DNA from 3 places in the Neobacillus sp. S1115 genome. Region 1 is predicted to be linked to each of the others. Evidence: a T-box and tRNA genes for the amino acid it is inferred to sense, from the RefSeq annotation. Region 1 holds a T-box; the other regions hold tRNA genes.

Evidence for each region. The T-box of region 1 lies ahead of proS (proline--tRNA ligase). A T-box ahead of a tRNA ligase gene usually reads a tRNA of that ligase, here a tRNA-Pro.
Region 2: it has a tRNA-Pro gene. The T-box ahead of proS (proline--tRNA ligase) is inferred to sense a tRNA for this amino acid. The anticodon was not compared.
Region 3: it has a tRNA-Pro gene. The T-box ahead of proS (proline--tRNA ligase) is inferred to sense a tRNA for this amino acid. The anticodon was not compared.

The regions. Positions count from the first base shown of each region.
Region 1 covers NZ_AP038275.1:2,444,715-2,451,641, forward strand. Annotated here, with positions in the region: gene ACZ5B7_RS11865 (MMPL family transporter) at 1-2,912, opposite strand, end outside; gene ACZ5B7_RS11870 (MarR family winged helix-turn-helix transcriptional regulator) at 2,916-3,377, opposite strand; gene ACZ5B7_RS11875 (hypothetical protein) at 3,511-3,711, opposite strand; gene ACZ5B7_RS11880 (hypothetical protein) at 3,814-3,951, opposite strand; T-box leader at 4,121-4,336, shown strand; gene proS (proline--tRNA ligase) at 4,432-5,862, shown strand; gene ACZ5B7_RS11890 (GNAT family N-acetyltransferase) at 6,155-6,715, shown strand; gene ACZ5B7_RS11895 (YdcF family protein) at 6,720-6,927, opposite strand, start outside.
Region 2 covers NZ_AP038275.1:89,307-96,233, reverse strand. Annotated here, with positions in the region: rRNA gene ACZ5B7_RS00505 (23S ribosomal RNA) at 1-1,685, opposite strand, end outside; rRNA gene ACZ5B7_RS00500 (16S ribosomal RNA) at 1,892-3,441, opposite strand; tRNA gene ACZ5B7_RS00495 (tRNA-Ala) at 3,621-3,696, opposite strand; tRNA gene ACZ5B7_RS00490 (tRNA-Pro) at 3,704-3,780, opposite strand; tRNA gene ACZ5B7_RS00485 (tRNA-Arg) at 3,796-3,872, opposite strand; tRNA gene ACZ5B7_RS00480 (tRNA-Leu) at 3,885-3,973, opposite strand; tRNA gene ACZ5B7_RS00475 (tRNA-Gly) at 3,979-4,053, opposite strand; tRNA gene ACZ5B7_RS00470 (tRNA-Leu) at 4,064-4,148, opposite strand; tRNA gene ACZ5B7_RS00465 (tRNA-Lys) at 4,158-4,233, opposite strand; tRNA gene ACZ5B7_RS00460 (tRNA-Thr) at 4,333-4,408, opposite strand; tRNA gene ACZ5B7_RS00455 (tRNA-Val) at 4,418-4,493, opposite strand; rRNA gene rrf (5S ribosomal RNA) at 4,504-4,620, opposite strand; rRNA gene ACZ5B7_RS00445 (23S ribosomal RNA) at 4,708-6,927, opposite strand, start outside.
Region 3 covers NZ_AP038275.1:234,778-241,704, forward strand. Annotated here, with positions in the region: gene ACZ5B7_RS01290 (Tex family protein) at 1-1,400, shown strand, start outside; gene cmpA (cortex morphogenetic protein CmpA) at 1,418-1,528, opposite strand; gene ACZ5B7_RS01300 (SprT family protein) at 1,623-2,099, shown strand; tRNA gene ACZ5B7_RS01305 (tRNA-Asn) at 2,220-2,294, shown strand; tRNA gene ACZ5B7_RS01310 (tRNA-Ser) at 2,299-2,389, shown strand; tRNA gene ACZ5B7_RS01315 (tRNA-Glu) at 2,402-2,473, shown strand; tRNA gene ACZ5B7_RS01320 (tRNA-Gln) at 2,537-2,611, shown strand; tRNA gene ACZ5B7_RS01325 (tRNA-Leu) at 2,619-2,703, shown strand; tRNA gene ACZ5B7_RS01330 (tRNA-Leu) at 2,767-2,852, shown strand; tRNA gene ACZ5B7_RS01335 (tRNA-Arg) at 2,912-2,985, shown strand; tRNA gene ACZ5B7_RS01340 (tRNA-Pro) at 3,008-3,084, shown strand; tRNA gene ACZ5B7_RS01345 (tRNA-Gly) at 3,099-3,172, shown strand; rRNA gene ACZ5B7_RS01350 (16S ribosomal RNA) at 3,287-4,836, shown strand; rRNA gene ACZ5B7_RS01355 (23S ribosomal RNA) at 5,154-6,927, shown strand, end outside.

The sequences.
Region 1 (6,927 bases):
GCTTTTTCAACAGGTAAATCACGATACTCGTTAAAGCGATCCATTAAGAAAATACTGTAGTCGATTCCAAGCGCAACGAGAATAACAAAGGCAAAGAATGGTACAGCCCAGCTGATGCCTGTGTATCCTAGCCAGTTTACAAAAATATATTCAGAGATTGACATTGATGTATAGTAGGTTAAGACCAAAGAGCCGATTAGGTAAATTGGCATTATCAATGAACGGAGCAGGATGATCAGGATGATTCCGATTCCTGCAAGCATTAAAATAACAGTTCTGGAATAGTCGCCTTTGGAAATGGTATCCAAATCATGGTGCATGCTCGAAACCCCGCCAATAGCAACCTTTGCATTTTCAAGCTTGGTGTCTTTAACTGCACGTTTTACAGCATCTTTTATGACTGGTATTCTGTTTATCGCCTCATTAGAGTATGGATTCTTATTAAAGACAACATCAATCGTCATGACCTTGCGATTCTTTGACATATAGGCATTCAGAACTTTCGAAAAATCATTGCTGTCCAAAACATCCTGAGGGATATAAAAACCAATTTGCTGCTGCTTGGATACATCGGCCATATAATCTTGGGCACTTACCAGCCCATTTGAGACTTGGTTTAATCCATCGGCACTTCGATTTAACCCGTCAGAAAGCTGGTTAATTTGGCTGCCGATATTTTCAAACCCGGAAAGCAGTTCCTGCTGGCCATTATTGATGCCATCCAGACCGCCTGTAAACTTCGGCATGTTTGCGACGATTTGTCCCTGGCCGTCTTCCATTTGATATAAACCAGACTCAAGTGCCGTAATTCCCGGAAGGAGCTGTTCCATACCTCTGATTAATTGTTCTTGTCCGGAAATCAGTTTCACAAATTCGCTATTGGCCGTATTAAGACCGTTTTGTGCTTCTTTAAGGCCTGCGTTAAGTTGATTCAAGCCTGCAGCTAGCTGCTGTGCTGCCGCATAGGCCCCAGGAGCATCCGGCGTACCTGGGATGCCTTCAATTGTCGCCTTAATAGTTTGGTAGTCTTGACTATTCTGGACAATCGGATAATCTGTTTCCAACTGATTAAAATTAGCTTGCAAATTAAGGCTGCTGCTTAGTAATTCCAACCCAGCGGCCGTTTTTTGATAATTGATTAATAGGGTGCCCAGCCCAGTTTCTGTTTGTTGATAGCCCGCAAGTAATTGTTTGCTTCCATCTAAAGCTTTTTGAGAATTAATTTTGATTTGGGTTAAGCCTTCTTTTATTTGTGTTGAACCTAAAGAACCTTGTTTAAGTCCTGTTTCGATATCTGAAAGGCCGCTTTGAACCTTGGCCAAATTTGTTTTGATTTCTTTCGTGCCTGAGATTAATTGGCTGATTCCAGCTGTTGCCTGCTCCATTTTTGGCTGATTAGCTGCCATCTGGGTGCTTGCTTCAGATAGCCCGCCGCTGATTTGTTTAATCCCGTCATTTCCTTTGCCAAGTCCGTCCTCAAGGCTTGCCACCTGCTTGGAAATATAAAAATCGTCAATTGGTTTGCCGGTCGGGCGGGTGACAGAACGGACGGTTTTGACATCATTAACTTTTTTGAGTTCTTGACTGATTTTTTCGGTAATTGACAAATATTCCGTGGTGTTCATTTTATCGTCATTTTTAATGACAATTTGTGTCGGCATAGATTCACCAGGACCGAATGAATCCGCAATTATATTAAAACCCTTAATAGATGGATATTCATCGCTGATTTCTTCAAGCGAATTAAATGACAATTGATCCTTATACGTGAATAGGAAAGGTATTGCGATAATGGCAACAAGAATAAAAGCAATCAATGGACGTTTCAGGGCAAAGTTCCCTATTACACCCCATAGCTTACTATCGCTATGCTCAAGCTTGCCTTTTGCCGGCCAAAACAATTTTTTTCCAAGGACTGCCATGAAAAATGGCACCACCGTGATGATTGCGATTAATAAAATCGCTACTCCAACGGCCACAGCAGCGGCGGATTTGTATAGCTGGAAGGTGGATAAACCTATCGAAGCAAATCCGATTAAAACAGCGACACCGCTAAAAAAGACCGTTTTTCCAGCTGTTTTGTATGTTTTAACGATGGCCTCTGTTACATTTTCACCCGCAGACAATTCCTCTTTAAAGCGGCTTAAGAGCAGGATGCAATAATCCGTTCCAATCCCGAAGAGGACGGCAACCAAGAAAATCTGTGTAAAGGTTGATAATGGAAAGTTCAATTTATCTACTAAAATAGCAACAATGGATTGTGCTGTCAGATAGCTAAATCCTACCGTTATCAAAGGAATAATAGGGGCCACTACTGATCTGAAGACAAGCAGCAACACGGCTAAAATGAAAACTACCGTTATGCCTTCGGTTTTTTTCAGTCCTTCCTGAGAGTTTGTGACGAGGTCCTCGCCAATCACCCAGCCGCCTGTATAGTAATGATCAAGTTTGACATCATCAATCGCTTTATTTAATTCTTTGACAATTTCCTTTGCTTCCCTATTATTCGAAGTCACTTTAATGGAAACTAGGATTGTTTTGCCGTCCTTTGAAACCAGCTGGTCCTTCAGTTCCTCTTGAGTGAAATGGGTGAGGATTTCAGTGATTCCGAGCGTCTCCTTATTTCTTTCTAGTTCTTTGACAGCTTTCTCAGCATCAGCGAAGTCGTCCTTCGTTAATTTTTTTTCACTATGGAAGACAAGCGCCGTTTGCAGGGAATTACCCTTATTTTCACTTGATTGAACATCCTTGAGAATTTTTTCGGCAAGGGTGGAGGGGTAGCCTTCTGGAACGGAAATTTGTCCTTTCTCTCGAACGAGATTTTCCATATTTGGCGCAGCCATAAAAAGCGCAGCAATGACTGCAATCCAAGCGATTAAGATAAACCATTTCCCCTTAATGATGGCTCTCACTTGTTATTCCCCCAGTTCTTCCTGTTTCTTGTTGTCTAAAATTTGTGCTAATTTTTCATACGTGTTAATAAAAGTTGTGATTTCGGTTTCATCGAACTGGGTAATGATAGACTCAACTAATTGATGAACCTTTTCCAGGGCACTTTGAAACAGTTCGACGCCTTCTTTTGTTAGTGTTAAATAAACCACTCTGCGATCTTTTTCGTCTCTAGTTCTTTGTATCAAGCCTCTATCAGTCATTCGATTGATGATGGCTGTTATTGCACTTTTATTGACCTGAAAAACTTCGGCCAATTCCGTTGAGGTACATTCTCCTTTCTGGTGGATATACCTTAAGATGTAGTGCTGGTCATTGGTCAATTCGTTTCCAAGTTGATTTTTAATTAAGGCTTCTGCTTTTTTATGTACCTGAAAGGAAATGTTTACATAGCGGTCAATTAAATCCTGGATTGTGTTGTTATCCATTTTGCTTTCCCCCCATTACTTTACGAAAAAAATAGTTAACTTATTGAACTATTCACCTGTTAAACTATATAACAAAGTAAATATTGTGTCAATTAGGAACAAACAGCAAAAAAAGACCCTGATTGTATAACAATCAAGGCCATTGCTCCATATGCTTTTGTAATTTTTTCTTATTCTTGATTCTTTTGATTAGATATATACCGGCTATCAATGCCAGTACATTTAATGAATCGCCAAAGTTAATTGTTACACTGAATTGGTTATTCACCTTAATATCATTTTTATTGTTTGTTGTACTAGGACCACTTTTAATTTCCAGTTCTTTCTTTACCACTAGCATGCCCCCTAAAATCTATCATTTCTCTATTAATCATATTCAGGGAGGGGGAAATAATGCTAGATTTTAAAAAAGAGGTTTATGAAACAAATTGAGGAATCATCCTTCATTTTTTTCTTTATCAACGGCATTTTTAAAAATACGTTTCAGGGCTTCATTTTGCATTCTCATGTATTCAAGCAATGCTTCTTTTTCTTCCTCATCGAGCACGAGTTCATCCTTTTTTTCCTTTTCCATGCAAATCACCCCAATTTAGCTATTAATAGCATTTTAACTGATTCGGAACGTCGATTAAAGTAGTATTAAAAATTAAAAAAAGGCAATAATGGTTGATGTTGAGAAAAATATTCTTATGAAGGAATTGACTTTTAGCTAAGGGAAATATATAATTTTTTCAAAAATATAACTAGAAACAATGACGGGGATTAGTAAAATGAAAAGGTCTTACCAAGAGAGGAAACCATTGGTGTGAGGTTTCTTAAGACGGTCATTTGAACCTGCCTCCCGAGTTCTGTATCGGATGGATTGAAGATACATGCGGATCAAATCCGTTATCATGCAAAGAGTTTAAAGCATTTGCTTTATGAATTTAGGGTGGTACCGCCAGGCCTTGGTCCCTTTTTTAGGATCAAGGCCTTTTTATATGCAAAAAGCTAAATGCGTCTAAAACAGGCGCTGGAGCGGGAAATATTTTTCAGAAAATGATGAGGTGTCAAAATGGCTAAGGAATTTGTAAAAGATATTACTGCGATGGATGAGGACTTCGCGCAGTGGTATACAGATGTTGTTACTAAAGCAGATTTAATCGATTATTCAAGCGTCCGCGGTTCGATGATTATCCGCCCATATGGGTTTGCCTTATGGGATAATATCAAAAATGAACTGGACCGCCGCATTAAAGAAACAGGGCATGAAAATGTGTATATGCCATTATTTATTCCAGAAAGCCTGTTGCAGAAGGAGAAGGACCACGTGGAAGGGTTTGCGCCTGAAGTTGCTTGGGTGACCCACGGCGGTTCCGAAGAATTGACGGAACGATTGGTCGTCCGTCCAACTTCAGAGGTCCTATTCTGTGAGCATTATAGTAATATCATTCATTCCTACCGCGACCTGCCAAAGCTATATAACCAATGGGCAAACGTCGTCCGCTGGGAGAAAACAACCCGTCCATTCTTACGGACATTAGAATTCTTGTGGCAGGAAGGCCATACTGCCCATGCAACTGATGAAGATGCGATGGAAGAAACCATCAAAATGCTGAATGTGTATGCTGATGTACTTGAGAACACTCTAGCGATTCCTGTTGTAAAAGGGGAAAAAACGGAAAAGGAAAAATTCGCTGGGGCAAAACATACCTTTACGGTTGAAAGCTTAATGCATGATGGTAAAGCATTGCAATCCGGTACTTCCCACCACTTTGGCACTGGCTTTGCTGAAGCATTTGGGATTCAGTACACTGATAAGGACGGAAAGCTTCAATATGTCCATCAAACATCATGGGGCTTTACAACTCGTGTAATCGGCGCCTTAATCATGGTGCACGGCGACGACCGCGGTCTTGTGATTCCGCCAAAGGCAGCGCCAACTCAAGTCATGATAGTGCCAATTGCACAGCATAAAGAGGGCGTACTGGACTTTGCATATGACTTGAAAAATTCCCTTGGCAAAGTGGCTCGTGTCGATATCGATGCCAGCGACAAAAAGCCAGGCTGGAAGTTCAATGAGTACGAAATGAAAGGTATTCCTGTTCGTTTGGAAGTTGGTCCAAAGGATATTGAAAACAAGCAGGTAGTTTTGGTACGCCGGGACACTTTGGAAAAAATCATCGTTTCAATGGATCAACTAGAAGAGAAGCTTGTAGCGCTGCTTGAGGAGATTCAGTCGAACCTGTACAACAAAGCGTTAAAGCATCGTGAAGAAAGAACATCGGTTGCGACTACACTTGCTGAATTAAAGGAATCTTTAGAAACAAAGCCAGGATTTATCAAAGCAATGTGGTGCGGCGAGTTAGCCTGCGAGGAAAAAATCAAAGAAGATACCGGCGCTACTTCACGTTGTATCCCATTTGAACAAGAAAAAGTATCAGATAAATGCGTTTGCTGCGGAAAAGATGCAGATCAGATGGTTTACTGGGCAAAAGCATATTAAAAAATACCTTTTTGGGGGGCTCTTTCAATGGGAGGGGCCCTTCTTTTTTGCGGTTTTGCTGCCTTATAACCAGTCTCTTGACGACATAAAGGAGGATATCAGCGAATTTTTTCGGGATATCAGCGGATTTTTAATTATATCAGCGAATTCATAAATTTATCAGCGAATCTCCAGTAGATATCAGCGGATTTTCAAATATATCAGCGAATCGCCAAATTTTCAGTGTCGCCTATCCAGTAAAAAGGATTTTTTACATGGTATATCGAACTTTACATAATTGGAGGTGCACAAAATGAAACCTATCTTAATGGATTTCTCAGAAGAATTTTACACAGAAAGATTAGTTATTCGTAAGCCGATGCCGGGTGACGGAAAAGCGGTTTATGAGGCAATGCAGGCTTCCTTGACCGAACTGAAGCCGTGGATGCCTTGGGCGCACCGCGATCAAACGCCAGAAGAGGTAGAGGCCAACATGCGTGAAGCGCATGCGAAGTTTCTCACTAGAGAAGATCTAAGATTGCATATATTTCATAAAGAAACCGGTGAATTTATTGCATCTTCCGGATTGCATAGGATCAACTGGGATGTTCCCAAATTTGAAATTGGCTACTGGATTGATACAAGGCATAGCGGAAAGGGTTACATAACGGAAGCGGTTGAGGGTATTACCAATTTTGCTTTTCAGGAATTGAAAGCCAAGCGGGTAGAAATCCGCTGCGATTCCAAAAACGCGAAAAGCCGGGCCATTCCAGAACGTCTGGGATTTGACCTGGAAGGCATTTTAAAAAATGATAGTATTTCTGTTGTTGGAAATGAACCAAGAGATACATGTGTTTTTGCCAAAATAAAATAAAGTATCAAAAAAACTCGACCAAAAGTCGAGTTTTTAAATTAGCCAGGGACGTAACTAAATAATATTTTGTAATCGCCAAATATTCACGAATATATGATTTTGGGACAGCGATCAACGGTGTTTCCGCTGGAAGCCCTTGTACCTTAAGGTTGGCGTCAACGGCAAGTGACAAGGCACGATAGAGATGAAAGTCATTCGTTACTACAACACCA
Region 2 (6,927 bases), 2.4 Mb from region 1:
TCTCTCCTCGCCTACCTGTGTCGGTTTGCGGTACGGGCACCTTTTATCTCGCTAGAGGCTTTTCTTGGCAGTGTGGAATCAGGAACTTCGGTACTATAATTCCCTCGGCATCACAGCTCAGCCTTATGGCAAGCGGATTTTCCTACTTGCCAGCCTAACTGCTTGCACGCACATATCCAACAGTGCGCTTACCCTATCCTCCTGCGTCCCCCCATCACTCAAACGATAAAGAGGTGGTACAGGAATATCAACCTGTTGTCCATCGCCTACGCCTTTCGGCCTCGGCTTAGGTCCCGACTAACCCTGAGCGGACGAGCCTTCCTCAGGAAACCTTAGGCATACGGTGGATGAGATTCTCACTCATCTTTCGCTACTCATACCGGCATTCTCACTTCTAAGCGCTCCACCAGTCCTTACGGTCTAGCTTCAACGCCCTTAGAACGCTCTCCTACCGCGGACACCACAAGGTGTCCACCCACAGCTTCGGTGATACGTTTAGCCCCGGTACATTTTCGGCGCAGAGTCACTCGACCAGTGAGCTATTACGCACTCTTTAAATGGTGGCTGCTTCTAAGCCAACATCCTGGTTGTCTAAGCAACTCCACATCCTTTTCCACTTAACGTATACTTTGGGACCTTAGCTGGTGGTCTGGGCTGTTTCCCTTTTGACTACGGATCTTATCACTCGCAGTCTGACTCCCACGGATAAGTCATTGGCATTCGGAGTTTGTCTGAATTCGGTAACCCGATGAGGGCCCCTAGTCCAAACAGTGCTCTACCTCCAAGACTCTAACTACGTGAGGCTAGCCCTAAAGCTATTTCGGAGAGAACCAGCTATCTCCAAGTTCGATTGGAATTTCTCCGCTACCCACACCTCATCCCCGCACTTTTCAACGTGCGTGGGTTCGGGCCTCCATCCAGTGTTACCTGGACTTCACCCTGGACATGGGTAGATCACCTGGTTTCGGGTCTACGACTACATACTAATTCGCCCTATTCAGACTCGCTTTCGCTGCGGCTCCGTCTCTTCAACTTAACCTCGCATGCAATCGTAACTCGCCGGTTCATTCTACAAAAGGCACGCCATCACCCATGAACGGGCTCTGACTACTTGTAGGCACACGGTTTCAGGATCTCTTTCACTCCCCTTCCGGGGTGCTTTTCACCTTTCCCTCACGGTACTGGTTCACTATCGGTCACTAGGGAGTATTTAGCCTTGGGAGATGGTCCTCCCTGCTTCCGACCGGATTTCACGTGTCCGGCCGTACTCAGGATCCACTCAGGAGGGAACGAAGTTTCGACTACAGGGCTTTTACCTTCTATGGCTGGCCTTTCCAGACCGCTTCATCTACCCCGTTCCTTTGTAACTCCATGTTGAGTGTCCTACAACCCCGAAAGGCAAGCCTTTCGGTTTGGGCTGTTCCCGTTTCGCTCGCCGCTACTCAGGGAATCGCGTTTGCTTTCTCTTCCTCCGGGTACTTAGATGTTTCAGTTCCCCGGGTCTGCCTTCAATACCCTATGTATTCAGGTAAAGATACTGCTCCATTACGAACAGTGGGTTTCCCCATTCGGAAATCTCCGGATCGGCGCTTACTTACAGCTCCCCGAAGCATATCGGTGTTAGTCCCGTCCTTCATCGGCTCCTAGTGCCAAGGCATTCACCGTGCGCCCTTTCTAACTTAACCTAAAAGGTTTTACTTACTCTTAAAAATAAGAGAGAAAAACTAAAATGGCGATTACTCGGTTCTTACTTGGTTACTTCTTCTTTTACGATTATCTAGTTTTCAAGGAACAAAAAGTTTTGAGAGATAATTCCCTCAAAACTAAACAAACAAGAAACAATCAAACAAACATGTATTGTCTGGCTCATATGTCCAGCTTATATCCTTAGAAAGGAGGTGATCCAGCCGCACCTTCCGATACGGCTACCTTGTTACGACTTCACCCCAATCATCTGTCCCACCTTAGGCGGCTGGCTCCTTACGGTTACCCCACCGACTTCGGGTGTTACAAACTCTCGTGGTGTGACGGGCGGTGTGTACAAGGCCCGGGAACGTATTCACCGCGGCATGCTGATCCGCGATTACTAGCGATTCCGGCTTCATGCAGGCGAGTTGCAGCCTGCAATCCGAACTGAGAATGGTTTTATGGGATTGGCTTCACCTCGCGGCTTCGCTGCCCTTTGTACCATCCATTGTAGCACGTGTGTAGCCCAGGTCATAAGGGGCATGATGATTTGACGTCATCCCCACCTTCCTCCGGTTTGTCACCGGCAGTCACCTTAGAGTGCCCAACTGAATGCTGGCAACTAAGATCAAGGGTTGCGCTCGTTGCGGGACTTAACCCAACATCTCACGACACGAGCTGACGACAACCATGCACCACCTGTCACTCTGTCCCCCGAAGGGGAAATTCCTATCTCTAGGAGTGTCAGAGGATGTCAAGACCTGGTAAGGTTCTTCGCGTTGCTTCGAATTAAACCACATGCTCCACCGCTTGTGCGGGCCCCCGTCAATTCCTTTGAGTTTCAGCCTTGCGGCCGTACTCCCCAGGCGGAGTGCTTAATGCGTTAGCTGCAGCACTAAAGGGCGGAAACCCTCTAACACTTAGCACTCATCGTTTACGGCGTGGACTACCAGGGTATCTAATCCTGTTTGCTCCCCACGCTTTCGCGCCTCAGCGTCAGTTACAGACCAGAAAGCCGCCTTCGCCACTGGTGTTCCTCCACATCTCTACGCATTTCACCGCTACACGTGGAATTCCGCTTTCCTCTTCTGCACTCAAGTCCCCCAGTTTCCAATGACCCTCCACGGTTGAGCCGTGGGCTTTCACATCAGACTTAAAGGACCGCCTGCGCGCGCTTTACGCCCAATAATTCCGGACAACGCTTGCCACCTACGTATTACCGCGGCTGCTGGCACGTAGTTAGCCGTGGCTTTCTGGTCAGGTACCGTCAAGGTACCGGCAGTTACTCCGATACTTGTTCTTCCCTGACAACAGAGCTTTACGACCCGAAGGCCTTCATCGCTCACGCGGCGTTGCTCCATCAGACTTTCGTCCATTGTGGAAGATTCCCTACTGCTGCCTCCCGTAGGAGTCTGGGCCGTGTCTCAGTCCCAGTGTGGCCGATCACCCTCTCAGGTCGGCTACGCATCGTCGCCTTGGTGAGCCGTTACCTCACCAACTAGCTAATGCGCCGCGGGCCCATCTGTAAGTGTCAGCCGAAACCGACTTTCAACCTTCCCTCATGCGAGGGAAGAAATTATCCGGTATTAGCTCCGGTTTCCCGAAGTTATCCCAGTCTTACAGGCAGGTTGCCCACGTGTTACTCACCCGTCCGCCGCTAACCACCGGGAGCAAGCTCCCAGTGATTCGCTCGACTTGCATGTATTAGGCACGCCGCCAGCGTTCGTCCTGAGCCAGGATCAAACTCTCCAATAAAGTTGAGTTGATTAGCTCAAAAATGTTACGTTGGCTTCATTTCAAAAGAAATGAATAATTATTGTTTGTTGACGTTTTGTTTGTTTAGTTTTCAAAGAACTATTTAATCCGCCTCTCAAAGGCGACTTTTATATATTAACAAAGCAAATTAACAATGTCAATATATTTTTAAAAATAAATGGTGGAGCCTAGCGGGATCGAACCGCTGACCTCCTGCGTGCAAAGCAGGCGCTCTCCCAGCTGAGCTAAGGCCCCGTTAAAATGGTCGGGAAAACAGGATTCGAACCTGCGACCCCTTGGTCCCAAACCAAGTGCTCTACCAAGCTGAGCTATTTCCCGTACTATTAAATTTGATGGCGCGCCCGACAGGAGTCGAACCCATAACCTTCTGATCCGTAGTCAGACGCTCTATCCAATTGAGCTACGGGCGCTTATTTTATAAATGGTGCCGAGGACCGGAATCGAACCGGTACGGTAGTCACCTACCGCAGGATTTTAAGTCCTGTGCGTCTGCCAGTTCCGCCACCCCGGCAAATATGGAGCGGAAGACGGGATTCGAACCCGCGACCCCCACCTTGGCAAGGTGGTGTTCTACCACTGAACTACTTCCGCGATATTAAAATGGTGCGGGTGAAGGGAGTCGAACCCCCACGCCTTGCGGCGCCAGATCCTAAGTCTGGTGCGTCTGCCAATTCCGCCACACCCGCATATTAAAATGGTGAGCCATGAAGGACTCGAACCTTCGACCCTCTGATTAAAAGTCAGATGCTCTACCGACTGAGCTAATGGCTCGTACAATAAGAAATGCTAAACTACCTAGTTATTCTGCTTAAAATCCCTTCGGGATTTCGCGCACGCTTCCGCTGATGCAATTCAATGAAGTAAGAAGCGTGGTGCCGGCTAAAGGACTTGAACCCTCAACCTACTGATTACAAGTCAGTTGCTCTACCAATTGAGCTAAGCCGGCATAATAATATGGTGGAGGATGACGGGATCGAACCGCCGACCCTCTGCTTGTAAGGCAGATGCTCTCCCAGCTGAGCTAATCCTCCATATATGATGGCCCGGCAGCGTCCTACTCTCACAGGGACTTGCGTCCCAACTACCATCGGCGCTGAGAAGCTTAACTTCCGTGTTCGGGATGGGAACGGGTGTGACCTTCTCGCCATTGCTACCGGACCTATTGAATTAGAGGTTTCATTCCCTCAAAACTAGATAACGCAGAAGAAGTTTAGTAAAAACGAGTTCACCTTACTTAATTATGACTTGGTTAAGTCCTCGATCGATTAGTATCAGTCAGCTCCACACGTCACCGCGCTTCCACCTCTGACCTATCAACCTGATCATCTTTCAGGGATCTTACTAGCTTGACGCTATGGGAAATCTCATCTCGAGGGGGGCTTCATGCTTAGATGCTTTCAGCACTTATCCCGTCCGCACATAGCTACCCAGCGATGCCTTTGGCAAGACAACTGGTACACCAGCGGTGCGTCCATCCCGGTCCTCTCGTACTAAGGACAGCTCCTCTCAAATTTCCTGCGCCCACGACGGATAGGGACCGAACTGTCTCACGACGTTCTGAACCCAGCTCGCGTACCGCTTTAATGGGCGAACAGCCCAACCCTTGGGACCGACTACAGCCCCAGGATGCGATGAGCCGACATCGAGGTGCCAAACCTCCCCGTCGATGTGGACTCTTGGGGGAGATAAGCCTGTTATCCCCAGGGTAGCTTTTATCCGTTGAGCGATGGCCCTTCCATGCGGAACCACCGGATCACTAAGCCCGACTTTCGTCCCTGCTCGACTTGTAGGTCTCGCAGTCAAGCTCCCTTGTGCCTTTACACTCTGCGAATGATTTCCAACCATTCTGAGGGAACCTTTGGGCGCCTCCGTTACACTTTAGGAGGCGACCGCCCCAGTCAAACTGCCCACCTGACACTGTCTCCCACCCCGATCAGGGGTGCGGGTTAGAATTTCAATACAGCCAGGGTAGTATCCCACCGACGCCTCCACCGAAGCTGGCGCTCCGGTTTCTCAGGCTCCTACCTATCCTGTACAAGCTGTACCAAAATTCAATATCAGGCTACAGTAAAGCTCCATGGGGTCTTTCCGTCCTGTCGCGGGTAACCTGCATCTTCACAGGTACTATAATTTCACCGAGTCTCTCGTTGAGACAGTGCCCAGATCGTTACGCCTTTCGTGCGGGTCGGAACTTACCCGACAAGGAATTTCGCTACCTTAGGACCGTTATAGTTACGGCCGCCGTTTACTGGGGCTTCGATTCAGAGCTTCGCTTGCGCTAACCCCTCCTCTTAACCTTCCAGCACCGGGCAGGCGTCAGCCCCTATACTTCGCCTTGCGGCTTTGCAGAGACCTGTGTTTTTGCTAAACAGTCGCCTGGGCCTATTCACTGCGGCTCTTCGGGGCTATTCACCCCAAAAAGCACCCCTTCTCCCGAAGTTACGGGGTCATTTTGCCGAGTTCCTTAACGAGAGTTCTCTCGCTCACCTTAGGATTCTCTCCTCGCCTACCTGTGTCGGTTTGCGGTACGGGCACCTTTTATCTCGCTAGAGGCTTTTCTTGGCAGTGTGGAATCAGGAACTTCGGTACTATAATTCCCTCGGCATCACAGCTCAGCCTTACGGTGAACGGATTTTCCTATTCACCAGCCTAACTGCTTGCACGCACATATCCAGCAGTGCGCTTACCCTATCCTCCTGCGTCCCCCCATCACTCAAACGATAAAGAGGTGGTACAGGAATATCAACCTGTTGTCCATCGCCTACGCCTTTCGGCCTCGGCTTAGGTCCCGACTAACCCTGAGCGGACGAGCCTTCCTCAGGAAACCTTAGGCATACGGTGGATGAGATTCTCACTCATCTTTCGCTACTCATACCGGCATTCTCACTTCTAAGCGCTCCACCAGTCCTTACGGTCTAGCTTCAACGCCCTTAGAACGCTCTCCTACCGCGGACACCATGAGGTGTCCACCCACAGCTTCGGTGATACGTTTAGCCCCGGTACATTTTCGGCGCAGAGTCACTCGACCAGTGAGCTATTACGCACTCTTTAAATGGTGGCTGCTTCTAAGCCAACATCCTGGTTGTCTAAGCAACTCCACATCCTTTTCCACTTAACGTATACTTTGGGACCTTAGCTGGTGGTCTGGGCTGTTTCCCTTTTGACTACGGATCTTATCACTCGCAGTCTGACTCCCACGGATAAGTCATTGGCATTCGGAGTTTGTCTGAATTCGGTAACCCGATGAGGGCCCCTAGTCCAAACAGTGCTCTACCTCCAAGACTCTAACTACGTGAGGCTAGCCCTAAAGCTATTTCGGAGAGAACCAGCTATCTCCAAGTTCGATTGGAATTTCTCCGCTACCCACACCTCATCCCCGCACTTTTCAACGTGCGTGGGTTCGGGCCTCCATCCAGTGTTACCTGGACTTCACCCTGGACATGGGTAGATCACCTGGTTTCGGGT
Region 3 (6,927 bases), 2.2 Mb from region 1:
GGGTTAAAAAGGAGCACTCGCCGGCAGCCCCATTGGTATTAGAAGCAATTGAAGACGGCTACAAAAGATTAATCCAGCCATCTATTGAGCGAGAAATCCGCAGTGAATTGACTGTAAAAGCAGAGGAACAGGCCATTCATATATTCTCAGAGAATTTGAGAAACCTTCTCCTCCAGCCGCCGTTAAAGGGAAAAATCGTCTTAGGTGTCGACCCGGCCTATCGGACTGGCTGTAAGCTGGCGGTTGTGGATGAAACCGGGAAAGTCCTAAAGATTGATGTCATTTACCCGCACCCACCGAAAGCGAAGCCCGAGGAAGCAAAAGACAAGTTTATCAAAATATTGCGGGACTATAAGGTTGAGATGGTTGCGGTCGGAAACGGGACCGCCTCAAGAGAGACAGAGCAATTCGTAGCTGATATTTTAAAAGAAGTTAAGGGAGAGATCTTTTATCTAATTGTGAATGAGGCCGGGGCAAGTGTGTATTCTGCTTCCGATCTTGCAAGAGAGGAATTCCCTAACTTCCAAGTTGAAGAACGGAGTGCCGTGTCAATTGCCCGCCGTCTGCAGGACCCGCTTGCGGAATTGGTTAAGATAGATCCGAAATCAGTAGGCGTCGGCCAATACCAGCATGATGTATCTCAGAAACTTTTGTCCGAATCACTCCATTTCGTCGTGGAAACGGCAGTTAACCAGGTCGGAGTGAATGTGAATACTGCCTCGTCTTCTTTGCTGCAGTATGTTGCCGGCCTTAATAAAACAGCAGCCAATAATATTGTGAAAATGCGCGATGAGGAAGGGAAATTCACCAGCCGCTCGCAATTAAAGAAGGTTCCTCGCCTTGGTGCAAAGACCTATGAACAAGCGGTGGGCTTCCTGCGGGTATTAGATGGAAAACAGCCACTGGACCGGACCGGAATTCACCCGGAAAATTACAAAGAGGTAGAAAAGCTCCTTAAAAACCTCGGCTTTACAACTGCTCACCTAGGGTCTGAAGAGTTGATATCTGCCTTGAACGGACTTGATTTGAAGTCTGTTTCTGAAGAGTTATCCATTGGTGAGTTAACATTGAAGGATATTGTTGACGCACTTGTAAGACCGGAACGTGATCCGCGTGACGACCTGCCCCGTCCGCTTTTGAAAAAAGATGTTTTAAAACTGGAAGACCTAAAATCCGGAATGGAGCTCCAAGGTACAGTCAGAAATGTTGTTGATTTTGGAGCCTTTGTAGATATTGGTGTTAAACAGGACGGGCTTGTTCATATCTCAAAACTAAGTACTCGATTCGTCAAACATCCGCTCGATATTGTTTCAGTAGGGGATGTAGTAACCGTCTGGGTAGATTCGGTTGATATGAAAAAAGGCCGGGTAGCACTAACGATGCTTCCTCCAGCAAAATAAACGAAAACACTGCTTGCTTAGCAGTGTTTTTTTCTGTAAAAAAACCAGCATTGATTTAACATCTTAATTTGATATCGATTTTTTTCATAAAATGCTCTTTTCATTTGGTTTTGAAACCAAGTAGGCATAAATTAAACCTCCCGAAAAGTTTCTCCACAAGGGTATATACAATATATGCTATAATAGGTTGTCACGTTCGCAAAGAAAGTGAGGGAACCTTAAATGAAGGATTCGGAGCTTCAGTTGATGGTGGAAAAAATCTCGATGGAGTACTTTGGGAAGCCATTCAAACATAAGGCATCCTTTAATTCTCGGCTCAGATCAACTGGCGGCAGATATCTTTTGGGGACACATAATATCGAAATTAATAAAAAGTATTTGGAGCAGCTTGGCGAACAAGAATTAATTGGGATCATCAAACACGAACTAGTTCACTATCATCTTCACCTTGAAGGCAAGGGATACAAGCATCGTGATTTAGATTTTAAAATACTCTTAAAAAAGGTGGGAGCACCAAGGTTTTGCAATCAGCTTCCGGATGTCCCGAAAAGAAAACGTAAAGCTAAAAAAATACTTTTATATAAATGCACAAAGTGCAGCCTTCCATATCAGCGCAGAAGAAGCATTGATACAAGTCGCTATGTTTGTGGAAATTGTAAAGGGAAATTAGAAAAGGTCAAAGAATATCTTTTGGAATGAAAGTTTGAAGAACCATTTATTTCTATGAAAATTCGTATTGACTTTAGATAAAGACGTCATTATAATTTAAAGAGTCGATAGGGCAACGCCTTATTGGACTAGCTTCATATTTGCTATTATTCCGCAGTAGCTCAGTGGTAGAGCTATCGGCTGTTAACCGATCGGTCGCAGGTTCGAGTCCTGCCTGCGGAGCCATATTGGGGAAGTACTCAAGTGGCTGAAGAGGCGCCCCTGCTAAGGGTGTAGGTCGCGTAAGCGGCGCGAGGGTTCAAATCCCTCCTTCTCCGCCAGGTTAAAATATCGGCCCCTTGGTCAAGCGGTTAAGACACCGCCCTTTCACGGCGGTAACACGGGTTCGAATCCCGTAGGGGTCATCAGGAATGGGGAATGAAACAAATTCATTTCCTGTTTCTTTCTCTCTTGAAAGATAAATATATTGGGCTATAGCCAAGCGGTAAGGCAACGGACTTTGACTCCGTCACTCGTAGGTTCGAATCCTGCTAGCCCAGCCATTTTTATGCGGGTGTGGCGGAATTGGCAGACGCACCAGACTTAGGATCTGGCGCCGCAAGGCGTGGGGGTTCGACTCCCTTCACCCGCACCAATAATTTCCTGTTGAAAAACCTCAGGAAACATGTTATGATTTTCTTTGTCACTAATTTAAAATGCGGTCGTGGCGGAATGGCAGACGCGCTAGGTTGAGGGCCTAGTGGTGGCAACACCGTGGAGGTTCAAGTCCTCTCGGCCGCACCAAAAAAATATATTGACATAATAAATCGAATGTGATAAGATATAAAAGTTGGTTTAAAAGAGCGCCCGTAGCTCAATTGGATAGAGCGTCTGACTACGGATCAGAAGGTTATGGGTTCGACTCCTGTCGGGCGCGTTCTAAAGTATAACTCCAATATCGGGAAATAGCTCAGCTTGGTAGAGCACTTGGTTTGGGACCAAGGGGTCGCAGGTTCGAATCCTGTTTTCCCGACCATCACAATTTTATATGCGGGTGTAGTTTAGTGGTAAAACCACAGCCTTCCAAGCTGTTGTTGTGGGTTCGATTCCCATCACCCGCTCCACTTTAGAAAAATAGTTCTTTGAAAACTAAACAAACAAAAACGTCAACAAACAATAATTATTCATTTCTTTTGAAATGAAGCCAACGTAACATTTTTGAGCTAATCAACTCAACTTTATTGGAGAGTTTGATCCTGGCTCAGGACGAACGCTGGCGGCGTGCCTAATACATGCAAGTCGAGCGAATCACTGGGAGCTTGCTCCCGGTGGTTAGCGGCGGACGGGTGAGTAACACGTGGGCAACCTGCCTGTAAGACTGGGATAACTTCGGGAAACCGGAGCTAATACCGGATAACTTCTTCCCTCGCATGAGGGAAGGTTGAAAGTCGGTTTCGGCTGACACTTACAGATGGGCCCGCGGCGCATTAGCTAGTTGGTGAGGTAACGGCTCACCAAGGCGACGATGCGTAGCCGACCTGAGAGGGTGATCGGCCACACTGGGACTGAGACACGGCCCAGACTCCTACGGGAGGCAGCAGTAGGGAATCTTCCACAATGGACGAAAGTCTGATGGAGCAACGCCGCGTGAGCGATGAAGGCCTTCGGGTCGTAAAGCTCTGTTGTCAGGGAAGAACAAGTATCGGAGTAACTGCCGATACCTTGACGGTACCTGACCAGAAAGCCACGGCTAACTACGTGCCAGCAGCCGCGGTAATACGTAGGTGGCAAGCGTTGTCCGGAATTATTGGGCGTAAAGCGCGCGCAGGCGGTCCTTTAAGTCTGATGTGAAAGCCCACGGCTCAACCGTGGAGGGTCATTGGAAACTGGGGGACTTGAGTGCAGAAGAGGAAAGCGGAATTCCACGTGTAGCGGTGAAATGCGTAGAGATGTGGAGGAACACCAGTGGCGAAGGCGGCTTTCTGGTCTGTAACTGACGCTGAGGCGCGAAAGCGTGGGGAGCAAACAGGATTAGATACCCTGGTAGTCCACGCCGTAAACGATGAGTGCTAAGTGTTAGAGGGTTTCCGCCCTTTAGTGCTGCAGCTAACGCATTAAGCACTCCGCCTGGGGAGTACGGCCGCAAGGCTGAAACTCAAAGGAATTGACGGGGGCCCGCACAAGCGGTGGAGCATGTGGTTTAATTCGAAGCAACGCGAAGAACCTTACCAGGTCTTGACATCCTCTGACACTCCTAGAGATAGGAATTTCCCCTTCGGGGGACAGAGTGACAGGTGGTGCATGGTTGTCGTCAGCTCGTGTCGTGAGATGTTGGGTTAAGTCCCGCAACGAGCGCAACCCTTGATCTTAGTTGCCAGCATTCAGTTGGGCACTCTAAGGTGACTGCCGGTGACAAACCGGAGGAAGGTGGGGATGACGTCAAATCATCATGCCCCTTATGACCTGGGCTACACACGTGCTACAATGGATGGTACAAAGGGCAGCGAAGCCGCGAGGTGGAGCCAATCCCATAAAACCATTCTCAGTTCGGATTGCAGGCTGCAACTCGCCTGCATGAAGCCGGAATCGCTAGTAATCGCGGATCAGCATGCCGCGGTGAATACGTTCCCGGGCCTTGTACACACCGCCCGTCACACCACGAGAGTTTGTAACACCCGAAGTCGGTGGGGTAACCGCAAGGAGCCAGCCGCCTAAGGTGGGACAGATGATTGGGGTGAAGTCGTAACAAGGTAGCCGTATCGGAAGGTGCGGCTGGATCACCTCCTTTCTAAGGATATAAGCTGGACATATGAGCCAGACAATACATGTTTGTTTGATTGTTTCTTGTTTGTTTAGTTTTGAGGGAATTATCTCTCAAAACTTAATTTTTTGCTCCTGCGCCACAGTAGTTCGAAGAAGTAATCTTCAGCTCGTCGCAAGGCTGCAAGAAGTAACGCTCTGATGTTTAATCATGATGTGATTGAAGTCAGTAGCCTTGTTCCTTGAAAACTAGATAATCGTAAAAGAAGAAGTAACCAAGTAAGAACCGAGTAATCGCCATTTTAGTTTTTCTCTCTTATTTTTAAGAGTAAGTAAAACCTTTTAGGTTAAGTTAGAAAGGGCGCACGGTGAATGCCTTGGCACTAGGAGCCGATGAAGGACGGGACTAACACCGATATGCTTCGGGGAGCTGTAAGTAAGCGCCGATCCGGAGATTTCCGAATGGGGAAACCCACTGTTCGTAATGGAGCAGTATCTTTACCTGAATACATAGGGTATTGAAGGCAGACCCGGGGAACTGAAACATCTAAGTACCCGGAGGAAGAGAAAGCAAACGCGATTCCCTGAGTAGCGGCGAGCGAAACGGGAACAGCCCAAACCGAAAGGCTTGCCTTTCGGGGTTGTAGGACACTCAACATGGAGTTACAAAGGAACGGGGTAGATGAAGCGGTCTGGAAAGGCCGGCCATAGAAGGTAAAAGCCCTGTAGTCGAAACTTCGTTCCCTCCTGAGTGGATCCTGAGTACGGCCGGACACGTGAAATCCGGTCGGAAGCAGGGAGGACCATCTCCCAAGGCTAAATACTCCCTAGTGACCGATAGTGAACCAGTACCGTGAGGGAAAGGTGAAAAGCACCCCGGAAGGGGAGTGAAAGAGATCCTGAAACCGTGTGCCTACAAGTAGTCAGAGCCCGTTCATGGGTGATGGCGTGCCTTTTGTAGAATGAACCGGCGAGTTACGATTGCATGCGAGGTTAAGTTGAAGAGACGGAGCCGCAGCGAAAGCGAGTCTGAATAGGGCGAATTAGTATGTAGTCGTAGACCCGAAACCAGGTGATCTACCCATGTCCAGGGTGAAGTCCAGGTAACACTGGATGGAGGCCCGAACCCACGCACGTTGAAAAGTGCGGGGATGAGGTGTGGGTAGCGGAGAAATTCCAATCGAACTTGGAGATAGCTGGTTCTCTCCGAAATAGCTTTAGGGCTAGCCTCACGTAGTTAGAGTCTTGGAGGTAGAGCACTGTTTGGACTAGGGGCCCTCATCGGGTTACCGAATTCAGACAAACTCCGAATGCCAATGACTTATCCGTGGGAGTCAGACTGCGAGTGATAAGATCCGTAGTCAAAAGGGAAACAGCCCAGACCACCAGCTAAGGTCCCAAAGTATACGTTAAGTGGAAAAGGATGTGGAGTTGCTTAGACAACCAGGATGTTGGCTTAGAAGCAGCCACCATTTAAAGAGTGCGTAATAGCTCACTGGTCGAGTGACTCTGCGCCGAAAATGTACCGGGGCTAAACGTATCACCGAAGCTGTGGGTGGACACCTTGTGGTGTCCGCGGTAGGAGAGCGTTCTAAGGGCGTTGAAGCTAGACCGTAAGGACTGGTGGAGCGCTTAGAAGTGAGAATGCCGGTATGAGTAGCGAAAGATGAGTGAGAATCTCATCCACCGTATGCCTAAGGTTTCCTGAGGAAGGCTCGTCCGCTCAGGGTTAGTCGGGACCTAAGCCGAGGCCGAAAGGCGTAGGCGATGGACAACAGGTTGATATTCCTGTACCACCTCTTTATCGTTTGAGTGATGGGGGGACGCAGGAGGATAGGGTAAGCGCACTGCTGGATATGTGCGTGCAAGCAGTTAGGCTGGTGAATAGGAAAATCCGTTCACCGTAAGGCTGAGCTGTGATGCCGAGGGAATTATAGTACCGAAGTTCCTGATTCCACACTGCCAAGAAAAGCCTCTAGCGAGATAAAAGGTGCCCGTACCGCAAACCGACACAGGTAGGCGAGGAGAGAATCCTAAGGTGAGCGAGAGAACTCTCGTTAAGGAACTCGGCAAAATGACCCCGTAACTTCGGGAGAAGGGGTGCTTTTTGGGGTTAATA